4 regions of the Peribacillus sp. YIM B13481 genome follow, and region 2 is predicted to be linked to each of the others. Evidence: riboswitches for the same ligand, from Rfam matches in the RefSeq annotation. Region 2 holds a riboswitch; each other region holds the start of a gene.
What was found. Region 2 has a riboswitch for S-adenosylmethionine ahead of ACFX4X_RS00335 (methionine ABC transporter ATP-binding protein). Riboswitches for the same ligand answer to the same signal wherever they lie in the genome.
Positions count from the first base shown of each region.

Region 1: linked by a shared signal. The riboswitch ahead of ACFX4X_RS23175 (ABC transporter permease) and the one ahead of ACFX4X_RS00335 (methionine ABC transporter ATP-binding protein) in region 2 are both predicted to bind S-adenosylmethionine.
Region 3: linked by a shared signal. The riboswitch ahead of ACFX4X_RS19970 (YezD family protein) and the one ahead of ACFX4X_RS00335 (methionine ABC transporter ATP-binding protein) in region 2 are both predicted to bind S-adenosylmethionine.
Region 4: linked by a shared signal. The riboswitch ahead of ACFX4X_RS06520 (methionine biosynthesis PLP-dependent protein) and the one ahead of ACFX4X_RS00335 (methionine ABC transporter ATP-binding protein) in region 2 are both predicted to bind S-adenosylmethionine.

Region 1 covers NZ_JBHZPE010000069.1:6,864-11,166, reverse strand. Annotated here, with positions in the region: partial or broken gene ACFX4X_RS23185 (ATP-binding protein) at 28-1,131, shown strand; gene ACFX4X_RS23180 (MetQ/NlpA family ABC transporter substrate-binding protein) at 1,580-2,419, opposite strand; partial or broken gene ACFX4X_RS23175 (ABC transporter permease) at 2,497-2,626, opposite strand; SAM riboswitch class I at 2,730-2,840, opposite strand; gene blaI (penicillinase repressor BlaI) at 3,221-3,601, opposite strand; gene ACFX4X_RS23165 (BlaR1 family beta-lactam sensor/signal transducer) at 3,582-4,303, opposite strand, start outside.
Region 2 covers NZ_JBHZPE010000001.1:55,358-59,660, forward strand. Annotated here, with positions in the region: gene ACFX4X_RS00325 (MetQ/NlpA family ABC transporter substrate-binding protein) at 1-165, opposite strand, end outside; gene ACFX4X_RS00330 (methionine ABC transporter permease) at 180-848, opposite strand; gene ACFX4X_RS00335 (methionine ABC transporter ATP-binding protein) at 841-1,875, opposite strand; SAM riboswitch class I at 2,040-2,151, opposite strand; gene ACFX4X_RS00340 (O-acetylhomoserine aminocarboxypropyltransferase/cysteine synthase family protein) at 2,270-3,580, opposite strand; SAM riboswitch class I at 3,680-3,785, opposite strand; gene ACFX4X_RS00345 (thioredoxin family protein) at 3,934-4,242, opposite strand; gene ACFX4X_RS00350 (toprim domain-containing protein) at 4,246-4,303, opposite strand, start outside.
Region 3 covers NZ_JBHZPE010000044.1:26,744-31,046, forward strand. Annotated here, with positions in the region: gene ACFX4X_RS19955 (SDR family NAD(P)-dependent oxidoreductase) at 1-342, shown strand, start outside; gene ACFX4X_RS19960 (TetR/AcrR family transcriptional regulator) at 477-1,064, shown strand; gene ssuE (NADPH-dependent FMN reductase) at 1,290-1,823, shown strand; SAM riboswitch class I at 2,103-2,209, shown strand; gene ACFX4X_RS19970 (YezD family protein) at 2,408-2,524, shown strand; gene ACFX4X_RS19975 (phosphoadenylyl-sulfate reductase) at 2,711-3,415, shown strand; gene sat (sulfate adenylyltransferase) at 3,446-4,303, shown strand, end outside.
Region 4 covers NZ_JBHZPE010000006.1:133,154-137,456, reverse strand. Annotated here, with positions in the region: gene fumC (class II fumarate hydratase) at 1-1,174, opposite strand, end outside; SAM riboswitch class I at 1,511-1,624, shown strand; gene ACFX4X_RS06520 (methionine biosynthesis PLP-dependent protein) at 1,712-2,824, shown strand; gene metC (cystathionine beta-lyase) at 2,821-4,002, shown strand; gene ACFX4X_RS06510 (type B 50S ribosomal protein L31) at 4,113-4,303, opposite strand, start outside.

The DNA.
Region 1 (4,303 bases), on a different contig from region 2:
TTACAAGAAAGTTATATGTCTATTCTACAATTACGAGAAAGTGAGATGAAATACCGAGCTCTATTTGAACATGCAACTGATGCAGTTTACCTATTAGAATTGAATGAGGATCGATTGCCAATTCTATTTCTTGACGTAAATCCAGTTGCATGTAAAAGATTGGGTTATAGTAAGGAGAAAATTCTTTCAATGTCTGTTATGGATATTCTTCCTGAAAAAATTAAAACTATAAACATTATAAAAGATTCCGAAAAGGGAAAACATAACTTCACTTTCCGAGATGAATATGTTTTTAAAATTGAGGAGAAAATAGATACTGAGTTAATCATCGATATCTTTAGATTAGGTGAAAAAGAGGTTGCTATGGTTATTTCTCGAGATATCACTGAACGTTTAAAAACAGAAGAATTACTGCGAAAATCAGAGAAGCTTGATGTGGTAGGGAAATTAGCTACAGCAATAGCTCATGAAATTCGAAATCCACTAACAACTATTAAAGGATTTATACAACTAATACAATCAATGAAAAATAAAGAAAATCAGTGGTACATAGATGTAATATCATCGGAAATTGAACAAATAGAAGTAATCACAAATAGACTTATGATAGTAGCTAAACCACAAGCAGTAAAGGTTCAACTCAATAATTTGAGCATGTTAGCAGAACAAGTTATAACGCTACTGCAACCTCAAGCAATGATGAAAAATATACAGATCAGAACAGAGCTTAAATCAGAAATTCCCTACATACCTTGTGAAGGAAACCAAATAAAACAAGTGTTTATCAATATCTTAGAAAATGCAATTGAAGCGATGTCAACGGGAGGAGAAATTTTGGTTCAAATCGATACACTTGATAGTCATCAAGTAAGTATTTGTTTTATCGATCAAGGATGTGGGATTCCAAGAGAACGTATCCCATATCTTGGAGAACCTTTTTATAGTATCAAAGAAAAAGGGGTTGGCTTAGGGTTAATGATCTGCTATGAAATTGTGAAAGCACATCAAGGAAAGATAGTTATTGAAAGTGAAATAAATAAAGGAACAACAGTTAATGTTATTCTTCCCATCTATTTTCTTTCTTATCAAAGGATTCTTTTAATTTCTTTCATGGGAAAGGCTTTTCGGTGATTACATACGTCGGTGTCGACTGGATATGACTACTTACAAATATTGAATGATTGGTATATCTTATACAATATTTTATGTAATCTTTGTATCACTTTTGGATTGCATATTATCACGATTTTCTTAGTTTCTTTTGACATGAGAGGATTGACCGTGACGACGGCAATATCCTCACAGAATAACTAGATGTTGATCCGTAATTCTCTCAATTAGTTGATTTTGTTTGTTTTGCATTTTAACATTCATAGTAGGGCTTCCTCCTTATGACTTTGAGTTTAGTTAAGTATTTATGTTTAAGAAATTTACGCTTTAAGTTTTTTTGTAGCTTCTATTAAGCGGCTTTTTGTAAACGGATTTTTTGCTTTTCTAGTGTATAGACATAGAAGAACCCCGAGTAATGGACCTTTTTCGAAGTGTCCATTATTCGGGGTATAGTTCATGAAAGGGTATTTTATTTAGATACTGGTATGACTGCACCTTTATATTTTTTAGTAATGAAGTCTTGTATTTCTTTAGAGCGAAGTACTTCTACTAACGCTTTTACTGTCTCTTTATTTTCATCGCCCTTACGTACAGTGATAATGTTTGCATATGGATTATCTTCACCCGATTCAACAGCGATTGGGTCTTTAAGCGGATCTAGCCCTGCATCTAACGCATAGTTCGCATTAATAACAACCGCATCACCTTCGTTGTTATTATAAATTTGAGGTAATAGGCCACCTTCTATATCTGCATTAAAAGTTAAGTTTTTAGGATTTTCTACAATATCATTAATCGTAGCTTCTGTTTTATTGAGGCCTTTTTTTAGCTTAATAACGCCCTCTTTTTCAAAAATAGATAGAATACGTCCTTGTTCAGCTACAGCATTACGCATAATAACTGTACCGTTTTTTGGAAGATCTTTTAAGCTATCATACTTTTTAGAGTAAATGCCGATTGGCTCAATATGAATAGCACCCGCATTTACAAAGTCATAGTCTGGATTCTCTTTTAACACTGATTTAAGATATGGAACGTGTTGGAAATAATTTGCATCAATCTCTTTATCAGCTAACGCTGTGTTCGGAATAATATAATCTTGGAATGTTTTAATTTCTAAATCAATTCCCTTTTCCTTTAATAATGGCTTTGCCTCTTCTAAAATTTCAGCATGTGGAATGTTTGATGCACCCACAAGGATTTTCTTTTCTTTGTCTGAAGAATCTGATCCGCTGTTAGTCGTACCGCAAGCTGCTAAACTTAATACTAATGCTGAGGAAACTGCTAAAGTTGATATCCACTTTTTCATAATTCATTTCTCCCTTATCGTTTATCTATTTTTGTTGTAAATATATCACCTATAAATTGAATAAAAAACAATGACTAAACATCATTATTATTGAGCTGAAACCCTTCAAGATATAACAAATTACCTAAACCACCTGCACCAACCCCAGCAACCAACTAGAAGGATTGTTGTAACTGTAATACCTGAAATTAATGCTGGCACCAGCTCTTAGTATGTTAGTTTGTCCGAAGTATACAGGGGAAAGGAAAGTTTTTTCTCCTCAAAAAAACCTTTCTACACATGAGTAGAAAGGTTGGTTAAACAATCCTTTCTCTCATCTTCCAAAGCACATTGCTTTGCAGGAATTGGCACCATATCAGTTAATTAACTGACGGTTGCCGGGCTTCACAGGGCACAGTCCCTCCACCTCTCTTGATAAGAGTCAAACAATATATTCAATTAAACGAAATATTTTAAATTCAGCGTTAATATAGTATGACAGTGATCTTATCATGACCAAATGGTAGTGTCAATCAAAAAAATGTTCAATTAATTTGAATTTACGAATGATTGCGTTAAATGTCTTGTTCCTGTAGCCCTTACGATTGCTTGTTCCAGGCCCTGCAGAAGCCTTCACTATCAAGAAGCGTGATAAAAACATCTATTGAATTAAATTCATGCATAACTATTATTAAGACGAAAGTTCTGATTTTTTTCGTATCAAACTACGCAGATAATTACATGGGAAATATGTCCGCCGCTATTTCGATTTCGACCGAAAAAAGCGATTTGGAAAAATCCCAAATCGCTTTTTTTATAGTATTATTTTTTAGGTGTTTTATTTAAAATAAAGCGTAGTTCATTGATATCATCATCAGATAGGGCATCTTCCTGAATGAATTGGACAAGCATGGATTTCAGGGCACCTCCATAAATACGGTTGATAAATGATTCGGTCTCGGCACGCTGGCACTCTTCCTGTGTATAGAGCGGGTAAAAGGTGTAAATTCTTAGATTTTTATCGACACCTACTACATCTTTTTGAACCAATCGATCGAGAAGAGTGCGTATGGTTTTCGGCTTCCAATCGGTACTCTCCTGTAAGGAAACTATGATGTCATTTGCTGTTTGAGGGGCTTTATCCCAAAGCACGTTCATGATTTCCCATTCTGATTCTGATATGCTAGGAATGTTTTTCTCCACTTTTCTCCCCTCCATTTTCTTTATAGATTCCTAAATCTTTTAAAATTGATAAAGTAATTTCTCCCGCCTTGCTTCCAGATGAATCATCTTCATTTTGTATATTGGTAGCAAAGAAATAAGTATCGTTCTTCGTCTCTACATACCCGATAAACCAACCATTGATGTTTTTTCCATTCACTGTTCCTGTACCTGTTTTTCCTGATAGGCGAGCTTCCTCATTCTTTTCTAAGAGCAGGGCGTCCTTCACAGCTTGGATATGCATTTCCTTATATCGCAATTGATTGTAATAAAAGGCTTGCAGCAGTTGGACTTGCTCGACTGGAGAAATTTTCAATGAGGATTCGAGCCAGAATTCACCCAATTCCCCGGATACATCGGCATTTCCATAATTTATCGCTTGCAGATTGGATTGTATTGTTTCAAATCCTGTCCTGCGATCTAATTCTTGGAAATACCAGTTTACCGAATTTTGTAAAGCGGATGAGACATCCTGATCCATATTCCAAGCGTCATAGGGTTGCTCAGTCCCATCCCAGGAAAGAGTGGATTCTTCGGGTGATATCACATTTGATTCTAGTGCAAATAAGGCACTATAGATTTTGTATGTGGAATCAGGTGATACCCGCAAAGTACTTTTCTCTTCATTATAAATGCGATATTGCTGTGCGTTATGATCATATAAAACAAAGCTTCCTTCATACC
Region 2 (4,303 bases):
TTTAGCTTTTTCAAGAATCTCGGCATGTGGAACATTGGATGCCCCTACAACTAATTTCTTCGCTTCCTTTTCTGTATCGCTGCCACTTTTGTCCTTATCGGCTCCACAAGCTGCCAGAGCAATCGATAAAACAAGGACTAATGCAAACCCTAAAAACTTTTTCATCCTATTCATCTCCCTTATCTTTTGTCTAATTTAGATGTGATCACATCTCCAATAATTTGAATAATGAAGACGATAATCAGAATAACGATAGTCGCTACTAGCGTAACGTCATTGTGGCTTCTTTGATAGCCGTCTAGATAGGCTAGATTACCAAGCCCGCCTGCGCCGATGACCCCGGCCATTGCGGTATAGCCGACCAATGCAATCGATGTTACCGTAATCCCGGAAATAAGGGCCGGCATCGACTCTGGAAGAAGGACCTTCCAAATGATCGTACTCGTTTTTGCCCCCATGGATTTAGCCGCTTCAATTACACCTTTATCGATCTCACGGAGGCCAATTTCAACCATACGCGCATAAAATGGCGCCGCCCCGATAATAAGTGCTGGTAATGCTGCATTCTCACCAATCATAGAACCGACAAGCGCTTTAGTGAAAGGAATGAGCAGCACGATCAAAATAAGAAATGGAATGGAACGGAATATATTGACGACAGCACCAATGACTGCGTTGACCGCCCGATTTTCCCATATATTACCTTTGCCTGTCAAGAACAGGATCAGCCCTAATAGTATGCCTATAAAAAAGGTAGCTATTACAGAGATGCTTGTCATATAAAGCGTTTCTTTCGTTGCGTCTAAAATGGATTCCCAATCTACATTCGGCAATAATTCTTCAAGCATGAGTAATCACCTCCACGCCTACCTGCTGTGCTTTTATGAATTCTATTGCGCGGAGCATTTCATCCTCATTGCCATCAAGGTGGATAAACAACGTTCCATATGAACCGCTTCTTGTTTGGGATATTTTACCTTGAACGATATTGACATCCAACTCGAAGTTACGTACGAGCTTGGTGATCAACGGGCTTTCTGCATGATCACCTACAAAAGTCAATTGAATCACTTTACCTGCAGGAAAGCGTTCAAGCAAATGGTCCATCGTTTCTTTCGTTTCTTCTGGTTCCGTTACCTGTTGCACGAAACGCTTCGTCATTTGTTCTTTAGGATTCTTGAATACATCCAGGACAGGTCCCTCTTCAACAACTTGCCCGTTCTCCATCACGGCCACGCGATGACAGATTTTACGTATTACATGCATTTCATGTGTTATCAGGACAATCGTCAACCCCAGGCGCTGATTGATGTCCACAAGCAATTCGAGTATGGAATCGGTAGTCTGTGGATCTAAGGCAGAAGTCGCTTCATCACAAAGCAGGACCTTAGGATCATTTGCTAGGGCCCTGGCTATTCCCACCCTTTGCTTTTGCCCTCCGCTTAATTGCGAAGGATATGCCTTTTCTCTGCCTTCCAATCCGACTAGCTTGATCAATTCGTTCACACGCTTGGTGCGTTCAAGTTTTGAAACTCCTGCAATTTCCAACGGGAAGGATATATTTTCCTGAACCGTCCTGGACCATAATAGATTGAAATGTTGAAAAATCATGCTGATTTCCTGACGTGCCTTACGGAGCTGAGCCCCTTTAATTTTTGAAACTTCCTTCCCAGCCACCACAACGGATCCCTCTGTAGGTGTTTCCAATCCATTGAGCATTCTGATCAAAGTACTTTTCCCCGCTCCGCTGTAACCAATAATACCGAAAATTTCGCCGTTATTTATTTCAACACTCACATTATTTACTGCCTTAATAGTCTCACCGTTTCCTTTTCCTGTTCGGAAAAGCTTACTTACTTTCGTCAATGTAATCATTAATGCTCACCTCTTTTATCCAATAAAACCTATGAACTTAGTTGATTTCTCTACATTATTAGTCAGTTTTTAATACCATTTTTTCCTTTCATGAAGGTTTTCCCAAATGAAATAGAAAAAACCTTTCTGCATGAGCAGAAAGGCAGGTGAAGAAGCTGGCCTTCCTCTCATCTTCCAAAGTAATTAAACTTTGTGTGAATTGGCACCTTTCCAAGGAATCTCCTTGTCGGTTGCCGGGTTTCATCGGGCACATCCCTCCACCTCTCTTGATAAGAGCTAATATATAGAATATTTGTACAGCATTAAGTTCTTTAGTATGGGGAAATTTTATCATAGATAAAAAAGGAGTGCAATGTATATTATTTCTAGTAAAAGAATGAACTGGACTTTTTTCTTAAACCGTTTTAGACGTCAGGGAGACGATATTCGTCGCTTTTTCAATTGCCTGCTCTAAATCTTCTATTAAATCCTCTGCATTTTCAATCCCGATGGATAAACGGACCTGATCAGCACGCACTCCCGCTTTCGCCAGACCTGCATCATTCAATTGTTGGTGGGTCGTACTGGCAGGGTGGATGATTAAACTCTTAGCATCCCCTACATTAGCTACATGGGACCATAATTCCACCGAATTGATAAGTTTTGCCCCGGCATCGCGGTCACCCTGTATTCCAAAAGTCACAACAGAGCCTGCTCCCTTAGGCAAGTATTTATCCGCAAGGGCTTTATCGGGATGATCCTCATTACCGGGATGTGAAACCCAAGTCACGGCAGGGTGATTTTCCAAATATTGAATGACAGACTTGGTGTTCGAAAGATGCTCTTTCATTCTTACATGCAGCGTTTCAAGTCCAAGCGTAAACTGGAATGCACTTTGGGCACTTAGCGCAGGACCTAAATCACGAAGCAACTGCACTCGGGCTTTCGTTATAAAAGCAGCAGGTCCAACTGCATCGGCGTATACAAGACCGTCGTAGCTTGGGTCAGGCTCCGTAAAGCCAGGGTAGTTTGGTGAGTTCCAGTCGAACTTCCCTCCATCCACTATGACACCGCCTAACGTCGTTCCATTTCCCAAAATCCATTTTGTAGCGGAATGGATGACAATATCCGCCCCAAAATCAATTGGTCTGCATAGATACGGTGTAGCGAAGGTATTATCGATAATTAAAGGTATCCCGGCTTCGTGGGCGATGTCTGCTACTGCTTCTATATCAAGGACCCTCAAACTTGGATTTCCGATCGTTTCAGCAAATATGGCTTTTGTTCTTGGCGTAATTGCCCTTTTGAAATTTTCTGGGTCATCAGGTGAAACGAACTTCACCTTAATCCCATATTTAGGAAGAGTATTTTCAAAAAGATTATACGTGCCGCCATATAATGTAGAGGCTGAAACAATTTCATCCCCTGCACCGGCAATATTCAGGATTGACAGTGAGATGGCTGCCATTCCGCTTGCAGTTGCCAATCCGCCGATACCGCCTTCCAATAAGGCCATTCTTTCCTCAAAAACACTGACCGTGGGATTATGGAGTCGTGTATATATATAACCATTCTCCTTTAAACCAAATAAATTCGCTGCATGGTCTGTGTCTTTGAACAAGTATGCATTGCTTTGGTAGATAGGGACTGCCCGGGCACCTGTTTCATCAGCTTGCAGACCGCCATGAACACTCAATGTTTCAAAACGCAACTTTTTCTCTGACATATGATTTCACCTTTTTCTATGGATTTAGTTGGAATTTCATGAAAACCTGGCCTTTCATAAACAAAAAAACCACTTCCACAAGAAGAGGTTTTAAAACACACCTCATCTTCCAGAGCCAACACTCTGCTGGAATTAGCACCGTATATAAATTTATACCGGTTGCCGGGCTTCGTCGGGCCAGTCCCTCCGCCACTCTTGATAAGAACTATTAAATTCAGCCGTTACTTTCTTAATTCAAAATATAGCATTTTAGAATTAATCAGTCAATGAATTGTTAGAATATTCTTTTTTTAGTTTCAATTTGGGAGCAACATGTTCACAATAAAAAAACCAATCCGGTTCTGATTGGTTTCTTAGCTGATTTCCTTAAGCAATCCATACAAATAAGGAACGGATTGAAAGGCATATATTTTTTTGTGCAGCTGTCCTTTTTTGAAAAGCAATAAACAAGGGACACTTTCAATTTCATACGATTCGGCGATTGCTTGGACATAGTTCATATTCATTTTGCCTGCCTTCAATTCCGGGAAAAGTTCCATGGATATCGTCAGCATCTTGGAAGCTACCTGACAGGTACCGCACAAAGGCGTATATAAATATAAACAAAAGGTTTCCCCTTTTTCAACGGCAATCTTACACTCTTCTTCTTTCCATTCCTGCATCAATTAATCGTTCATCCTTTGACTTAAAAATTTCATTTTCACATTCATATTGGCAGATAAA
Region 3 (4,303 bases), on a different contig from region 2:
ATAAATACAGCCTCTGTGTTTGGCTACTTAGCTTCCCACGGGACTTTCGCCTATCAAGCGTCTAAAGGCGCCGTAAGGATGATGACACAGACAGCTGCTTTGGAATTGGGTGCTTACGGAATACGCGTAGTGGGCATTGCACCAGGGGGTGTTGACACTCCAATCATACAAGGCTATAAGGATATGGGAATCATCGATAAATTGCATGCAAGTCAAATGCGCGGTAAATTAATTAAGCCAGAAGCAATCGCAAATGCTGTCTATCTATTATCTTTGGAAGAAGCGGATGCAATCAATGGAAGTGTAGTCATGGTTGATGATGGCTATGCATCTTTTAAATGATTTTCTATATATGATATTTGGGAATATTGATTTCTATAGATCAATGGTAATATTGACCGATTAGCACCATCGAGATATCATGGGAAATAGATTGGTGAAACCGGTCTTATCTTTATAAAAGAAGGTTGATATTTTTGAAAAAAGGGCAGCAAACCAAAGAACGAATCATAAATGTAGCCCGGACGCTTTTTGCCACCAAAGGTTTTGACATGACAAGAACGAATGAAATTGCCTCTGCATGCAATGTTTCCGAAGCTACTATTTATAAATACTTTGAAAGCAAAAAAGATTTGCTTCTGGCTACAATTACTCCTAATGAAAAAGAGGAGTCTGAAGACGGGACTAGCCATCTATCTACGGATGATCTTGTGGAGAATCACGTTTGCACCATGATAAACAAAATTCTGGAAAATAAAGAACAATTTTCGATATTATTTCGGGAAACGCAATTCGATCAAGATATTTCAAAGCAATATGTGGATCAGATTTTCAAGCCGAATGCCAAACATGTAGAAATACAAAAAAGAATAGATAGCGGAGAGATACATTATATTTCTGATATTATTCTATTTAATGTAGGGATCATTTCCTTCACATTGGCGTTATCCACTCATTATGAGATTCATCAACAGAAAAAGGAACCATATTTTACTGCTGAGCGAATTAAGAGCATTGCTCAACTTTTGGTTTATGGTATTCATGGGAAAAACAATCATACATAATAAAACGGTCATATTTAAAGGCATGAGCATCAAGTCGTAAATATGACCGTTTTATTTTTGAATGGGTAGCGATCATTCTTATTGACGAAGTCAATTCGTGAATTAAATAAACAGGTGTGTAAAATTTGACTTATATTTTTCAGACTATTACGATAAATACATACTGCACGATATGACATTATGAGGATTTTATCTGGAAATCATGTAACATGGAGGGGATTTATAATGAGCGAAATCGTAATTTTATCAGGAAGTCCAGCGGTTCCATCAAGAACGGACATATCACTAAAACATATTCAATCTTTAGTTGAAAAAGAAGGATTTACCACAACTTATTACTCAATTACGGAATTCTCAGCAGATGATTTATTCCAGGGGAAATATAATAGTGAAGAAATTTTAAAGCTTTCAGAAAAAATTCAAGAAGCTAGAGGAATTATTATTGGTTCACCTGTATATAAGGCCTCTTACACAGGCATATTGAAAGCCTTGATTGATATGCTGCCAGAAGGAGCTTTTAAGGGAAAGCCAGTGCTGCCAATTATGATTGGCGGAAGTAACAGGCATTTATTGGCGATAGACTACGCGCTTAAACCATTAATTTCAATATTGAAAGGCGAGCCGTTGCAGGGCATATATTTTGTGGATAAGGAAATAGATAAACAGAATTCAGAAAACCCGATTAATGATTTGAATTTAGTGGATCGGGTTCAGAGTCAGGTTCAGGAATTTGTAGAAGCGATTCAATTAAGGAATTAATGGCTGCAAGCTATCGACTTCAACAAAAGGACTGGTATTCGAATATTTTTTTTAAAAATAATTCCAGACGTCAATAATAGGCTAATTAATGAAATAGGCGCATTTTTTTGGAGACTTTAACTAAAAAAATGAGTCTATTTTCGTATTTAAATGAACATAAAATCATTAATGGAATAGTGTGTATAAAAATAACAGTTCATCCAGTATATTAAACCAAGTTAATTTATAAGAAAACTCCATTGACAAGGATTAAATTTATGTTAATATTTAAAATAATAAAACTTATCCAGAGCGACGGAGGGAATTGGCCCTTTGAAGTCCAGCAACCTGCATGATATGCAAGGTGCTACATCCAACAAAATGTTGATCATTTTGGAAGATAAGGTAATGAATATTTACCTTGGAATCTTTCCATCATGGAAAGATTTTTGTTTTTCGAAAAAATTATTGGCAAACCATAGCAATGTAAGGTTGTTAGGAATTATATAAATTTAAGAAATTCGTTTAATCAGCCTCTAAAAAAAGATATTCCGGAATTCCTTAAAGGGGGAACAGGTTTGGATAAAGAGAATCAGCTTGCAGAAATATTTGAACGACTTCAAGAAATGCTTAATTCAATGAAATATGGATCCATTACACTTATTGTCCAAGATGGTAAAATCATTCAAATGGAAAGAAATGAAAAACTAAGAATTAAATAAGGTATCTGCTGACTAGAAAAACTAGAGGCGGGTTTAACTGATATAAAAAGAGTATTGGTTAGATTCGTCTCTTTTTCCTAGGATCATATAACTCGAGAAGATTACAACGGGAATGGATCTACAGTTACTCTAACCTGTGAAACATAGAGCAAGTTCTTAGAGGGGGTAATAAAGTTGGCTGCATTAATAAATTATAAAAATTTCAACACCGGGGATTTACCTGCATTTCCTGAAGATAGTGAGACAAAAGGTGCTTTGGAAGTTCTGCAATGGGCGAATGAACAATATGGAAACAAACTCATTTATGCCTGTAGTTTTGGTATTGAAGGCATCGTGCTTACGGATTTATTGGCGAAGGTCAACCCATCGGCAAAAATTGTTTTCCTGGATACAGATGTACATTTCGAGGAAACTTACCAACTGATCGATCAAGTGAAAAAGAGATATCCAAAGCTTTCGATCGAAATGAAGAAACCTGCCTTGACGCTTGAGGAACAAGCAGCGGAATATGGAGATGAATTATGGGTTAGTGATTCCAATAAGTGTTGTAACATCCGGAAAATCACTCCGCTTACTGATGTGCTTTCAACGGCAACAGCCTGGCTTTCTGGACTGCGGAGGGAGCAATCCGAAACAAGGGCGCTGACCGAGTATATCAACAAGGATAATAAGTTCAAATCGATTAAAATATGTCCACTCATTCATTGGACATGGAAAGATGTTTGGCGTTACGCCCACAAAAATGGACTTCCGTATAATATCCTGCATGATAATGGATATCCGAGCATTGGCTGTAAAACGTGTACAGCACCTGCCATCAATGCCGATGACTTACGCTCAGGCCGTTGGCAAGGTGCGCAAAAAACAGAATGCGGATTGCATTTATCTTAAAATAAATAGAAACCATAGGGGGAAATTAGCATGACAATCAGTCTACCGCACGGAGGAACATTAATCGATCTTTGGGAACCAAAATATGATTTTAGTAAAATAACAAAGTCAATCGAAATTGATGAAATAGCATTAAGTGACCTTGAATTGATAGGCACTGGTGCCTACAGTCCGATTAAAGGATTCTTTACGAAAAGTGATTATGAGACAGTTGTCAAGGATATGAGACTTAGCAGCGGCCATGTTTGGAGCATCCCGATTACGCTGCCTTTGACTGAAAAAGCTGCAGAATCTCTTATTATAGGTGAAGAAGTGAAGCTGACTCATGAGGGTGAAACATATGGGGTCCTCTCCGTTTCTGATATTTTCACTCCCGATAAACAATTGGAAGCGACTTTAGTATATCAAACGGATGATGGGGAGCATCCTGGAGTAAGAAATTTATATAACCGCGGGGATGTATATGTCGGCGGAGAAATAAAATTAGTCAAGAGAATAAAGCGTCCGCTATTTCAAGCCCATTATTTGGACCCAGTTGAGACAAGGAAAGCCTTTGCTGAAAAAGGCTGGGAAACCGTTGTCGGATTCCAAACGAGGAACCCTGTTCACCGTGCGCATGAATACATTCAAAAGACAGCTTTGGAGATTGTCGATGGCTTATTCTTAAACCCTCTTGTAGGGGCCACTAAATCCGATGACATTCCGGCAGATGTACGAATGGAGAGCTATAAAGTGCTGCTTGATAAATATTATCCCAAGGATCGTGTCTCTCTTGCCGTTTTCCCTGCTGCCATGCGTTATGCAGGACCAAGAGAAGCCATTTTCCATGCGATGGTCCGTAAAAATTATGGTTGCACCCATTTTATCGTCGGACGTGATCATGCGGGT
Region 4 (4,303 bases), on a different contig from region 2:
TTGCAGTGATGCCAACTGCACAATTAATGTTGAAAGAGTGAATGCCTTCCGTCAATAATTTCACCGTTTGCAGGAAGTTAAAGATGATGACTGGTTTGAATACATTCAGTTCAAAGTTACCTTGGCTTGCTGCAAAGCCAATCGTAGCATCGTTACCCACAATTTGTGTCGCAATCATGGTAAGCGCTTCACTTTGTGTAGGATTGACTTTACCTGGCATGATGGAGCTGCCTGGCTCGTTTTCAGGAATGGCAATTTCGCCGATTCCGCTTCTAGGGCCACTTGCCAGCCATCTGACATCGTTCGCAATTTTCATTAAATCCGCTGCCAATGCTTTCAACGCACCGTGTGCGTAGACGATTTCGTTATGGCTTGTCAATGCATGGAACTTATTATCCGAAGTGACGAAGGGATGTCCTGTATCTGCTGCAATTTGTTTGGCGGAAAGTCCTGGGAATTCTTTTTTTGTATTGATTCCCGTTCCTACAGCCGTTCCGCCTAGGGCCAGGTTCAATAATTTTTGGCTGCTTTCCTGAATCATCGCGAGATCTTTATCGAGCATCGCTTTCCAACCGGAAATTTCTTGTCCCAAAGTCAGTGGTGTTGCATCTTGAAGATGTGTCCGGCCAATTTTCACGACATCCCAAAATTCTTTTTCTTTTGAATCGAAAGTATCACGAAGTGCTTTGATGGCAGGAACCAATTTTTCAGCGACTTCCATAAAGGCTGCAATATGCATGGCGGTCGGGAAAGTATCATTGGAGCTTTGTGCCTTGTTAACATCATCATTCGGGTGAAGGGTTTCGGATTCACCATTTTCTTTTAACCATTCATTCCCTTTGTTAGCGACCACTTCATTCACGTTCATATTACTTTGCGTACCGCTTCCCGTTTGCCAAACTACAAGTGGGAAATGTTCATCAAGCGTACCTTCAAGGATTTCGTCGCAAATCTTAACGATGGCATTCTTTTTAACCTCCGAAAGATCACCAAGATCATAGTTCACCTTTGCCGCAGCTTGTTTAACGTATGCAAATGCACGAACTAATTCAATCGGCATTTTTTCGTTACCGATTTTGAAATTGTTACGGCTTCTCTCCGTTTGTGCACCCCAATATTTATCGGCAGGAACTTTCACTTCACCCATCGTATCTCGTTCGATTCTGTATTCCATGTGTTCTCCTCCTATTGTTTGCACTATTCATCGAAGACCATATGTATATGAAATGAATAATGTCATATTATTCTTTCTCTCTATACATTGTACAAACTTTATTTTTTTAATGCAAAAATAACCGGCCATGCCTCCCCCTTTTTCTTTAAAATCCATTTAATATCGTGTTTATCCCTGGACCCATGAAAATTTTGGATATTCTTTTTAGACACATAAAGTGTTGGCACCGCTAGTCTCCAATTGCCCTATTCATGAAAATCAAAGCATTATCATCCAAAATGTTCTTGACAGTATTTTATATATATAGTAAATTCAAAAGAAATTGAATAATCTAAACTCTTATCGAGAGAGGTAGAGGGAATGGCCCGATGACACCTCAGCAACCTTCATTTGTTTCAAACCAATGAAAAGGTGCTAATTCCACAAGTTTGTGAACTTGGAAGATAAGAAGAATGACTCGTCCCTATTTAATCAAAGTCTTCTTCTTAAAGAAGACTTTTTTTTATTTTATTTAACTAAAAAGGAGCAGTGAAAACTATGTACAAAACTGAAACATATCTTGCTCAATTAGGAAATCGCAGTGAAACGGCGACAGGAACAGTCAATCCGCCAGTATACTTTTCAACAGCTTTTCGCCATGAAGGAATCGGCCAATCGACTGGATTTGATTATACAAGGACAGGTAATCCTACACGCCAACTATTGGAACGATCCATCGCCGATCTGGAAAAAGGCGACCAAGGGTATGCCTGCAGTTCAGGAATGGCAGCCATTTCTACTATACTGGCCTTATTTAAATCAGATGATGCATGGATTGTCAGCGAAGATCTTTATGGCGGTACATATCGTCTGTTGGAACAAGGGTTTAAGAAATGGGGATTGAAGTGCGACTATGTAAACACTTGTTGTTTGGAGGATATTGAAAAAGCCATCACTCCTCACACGAAAGCCATCTTCATCGAAACTCCCACTAACCCTCTTATGCAGCAAACAGACATTAGCGCCGTTGCAGCATTGGCCAAACGATTTAATTTATTGTTAATCGTTGATAACACTTTTTACACGCCTCTTATTCAACAACCCATCCTGCTTGGAGCAGATATTGTGATCCACAGTGCAACCAAGTATCTCGGTGGTCATAATGATGTGCTCGCTGGACTGATCGTTGCTAGCGGCGCTGAATTATGTGATGCACTTGCCTTCCATCATAATGGCATGGGAGCTGTCTTGAGCCCATTTGATTCCTGGCTGTTGATGCGCGGAATGAAAACCCTGGCATTGCGGATGGAACGTCATGAAAAGAATGCCAAGATACTTGTAGATTACTTGTCGGAACATGATTGTGTTACAGATGTATTGTATCCAGGTAGAGGCGGCATGATTTCATTCCGTATCATTGATGAAGCGGCGGTCAACCCATTTTTACAATCACTCTCATTAATTTCGTTTGCAGAAAGCCTTGGAGGGGTTGAAAGCTTCATCACCTATCCTGCTACACAAACACATGCCGATATACCGCTTGAAGTCAGAACGGCGAACGGGGTTTGCAATCGCCTGCTGCGCTTCTCCGTCGGCATTGAAGACAGCGAAGATTTGATCCAGGACTTACAGCAAGCATTCGCACATGTAAAAAGGGAGGCACTACGATGACCACTCATGATTTCAGCTTTGAAACCAAATTACTTCATAATCAACATAAATTCGATCCTGCAACAGGCGGTGTGAGCGTCCCCATTCAGCACGCATCCACTTTCCATCAATCCGATATCGATCAATTCGGCAAATATGATTACAGCAGAAGCGGGAACCCAACTCGCGAAGCACTGGAAGATATCATTGCCGAACTTGAGGAAGGCACTCACGGTTTTGCCTTTTCATCAGGTATGGCAGCCATTTCAACAGCTTTCCTGCTGTTGTCTGCCGGAGACCATATCGTCATTTCCGAAGATGTGTATGGCGGTACGTTCAGGATGGTCACAAACGTTTTGACGCGTTTCAATATTGAGCATACATTCGTTGACATGACGGACCTTGAAAGCATTAAAGCGGCCATTCAGCCAAATACGAGAGCCATATACATCGAAACGCCTTCAAATCCATTACTTAAAGTGACCGATATTAAAGCAGTATGTGATATCGCGAAAAAAGCCGGTGCCTTAAGTTTTGTTGATAATACATTCTTGACCCCAGCATTACAAAAACCACTGAATCTGGGCGCTGATGTTGTCCTTCATAGCGCAACGAAATTTTTATCCGGCCATAGTGATGTGATAGCTGGACTTGCCGTAGTAAAAGATCCGGATTTGGCAGTAAGACTCGGTTCCCTCCAAAACTCCTTTGGAGCGGTTCTTGGTGTACAGGACGCCTGGCTTGTAATGAGAGGTCTGAAAACCTTGTCCGTTAGAATGGAACACTCCCAAAAAGGGGCAGAAAAGATTGCCGCCTACTTAAATGAGCAGCCTTTGGTGAAAAAGGTTTATTATCCTGGCCTGGCCGATCATCCACAGCACGAAATCCAGCAAGGCCAGTCGCTTGGTGCAGGGGCGGTCCTATCATTTGAATTGGAAAGCGAAGAAGTCTTCCGCTCTTTCGTGAACACTGTCGAGCTTCCTGTCTTTGCCGTAAGCCTTGGAGCGGTCGAATCGATTTTATCCTACCCGGCCAAAATGTCCCATGCTGCCATGCCTGCTGATGAAAGGGAAAAGCGAGGCATCACGAACAGCTTGCTCCGCCTCTCTGTCGGACTTGAAAATCCGGACGATTTAATCAAGGATTTCGATGCTGCCCTCGTAAATATTGCAAAAGGGGAAGCAATTGCTGCAAAATGATTAAAGGATGGGTGCCTCATAAATTATGGGCACCCACTTGTTTGCATCATTTTAATTCTTTTTCAACCTATTAATAAATAAAGGCCAACGATTTCTCGATGGCCTCTCTTTCATTTCTTCATATTATATTTATCCAAAAAGCGGTCCACCCGTCCGCCTTTTTCAGCAAACTTCTGCTTTCCAGTATAAAAAGGGTGGGTATCTGAACTGATCTCCACTTTTAATAACGGATACGTTTGCCCATCTTCCCACTCGATCGTTTCATTGGACGTTTTCGTGGAACCTGTCAAAAATTTATAAC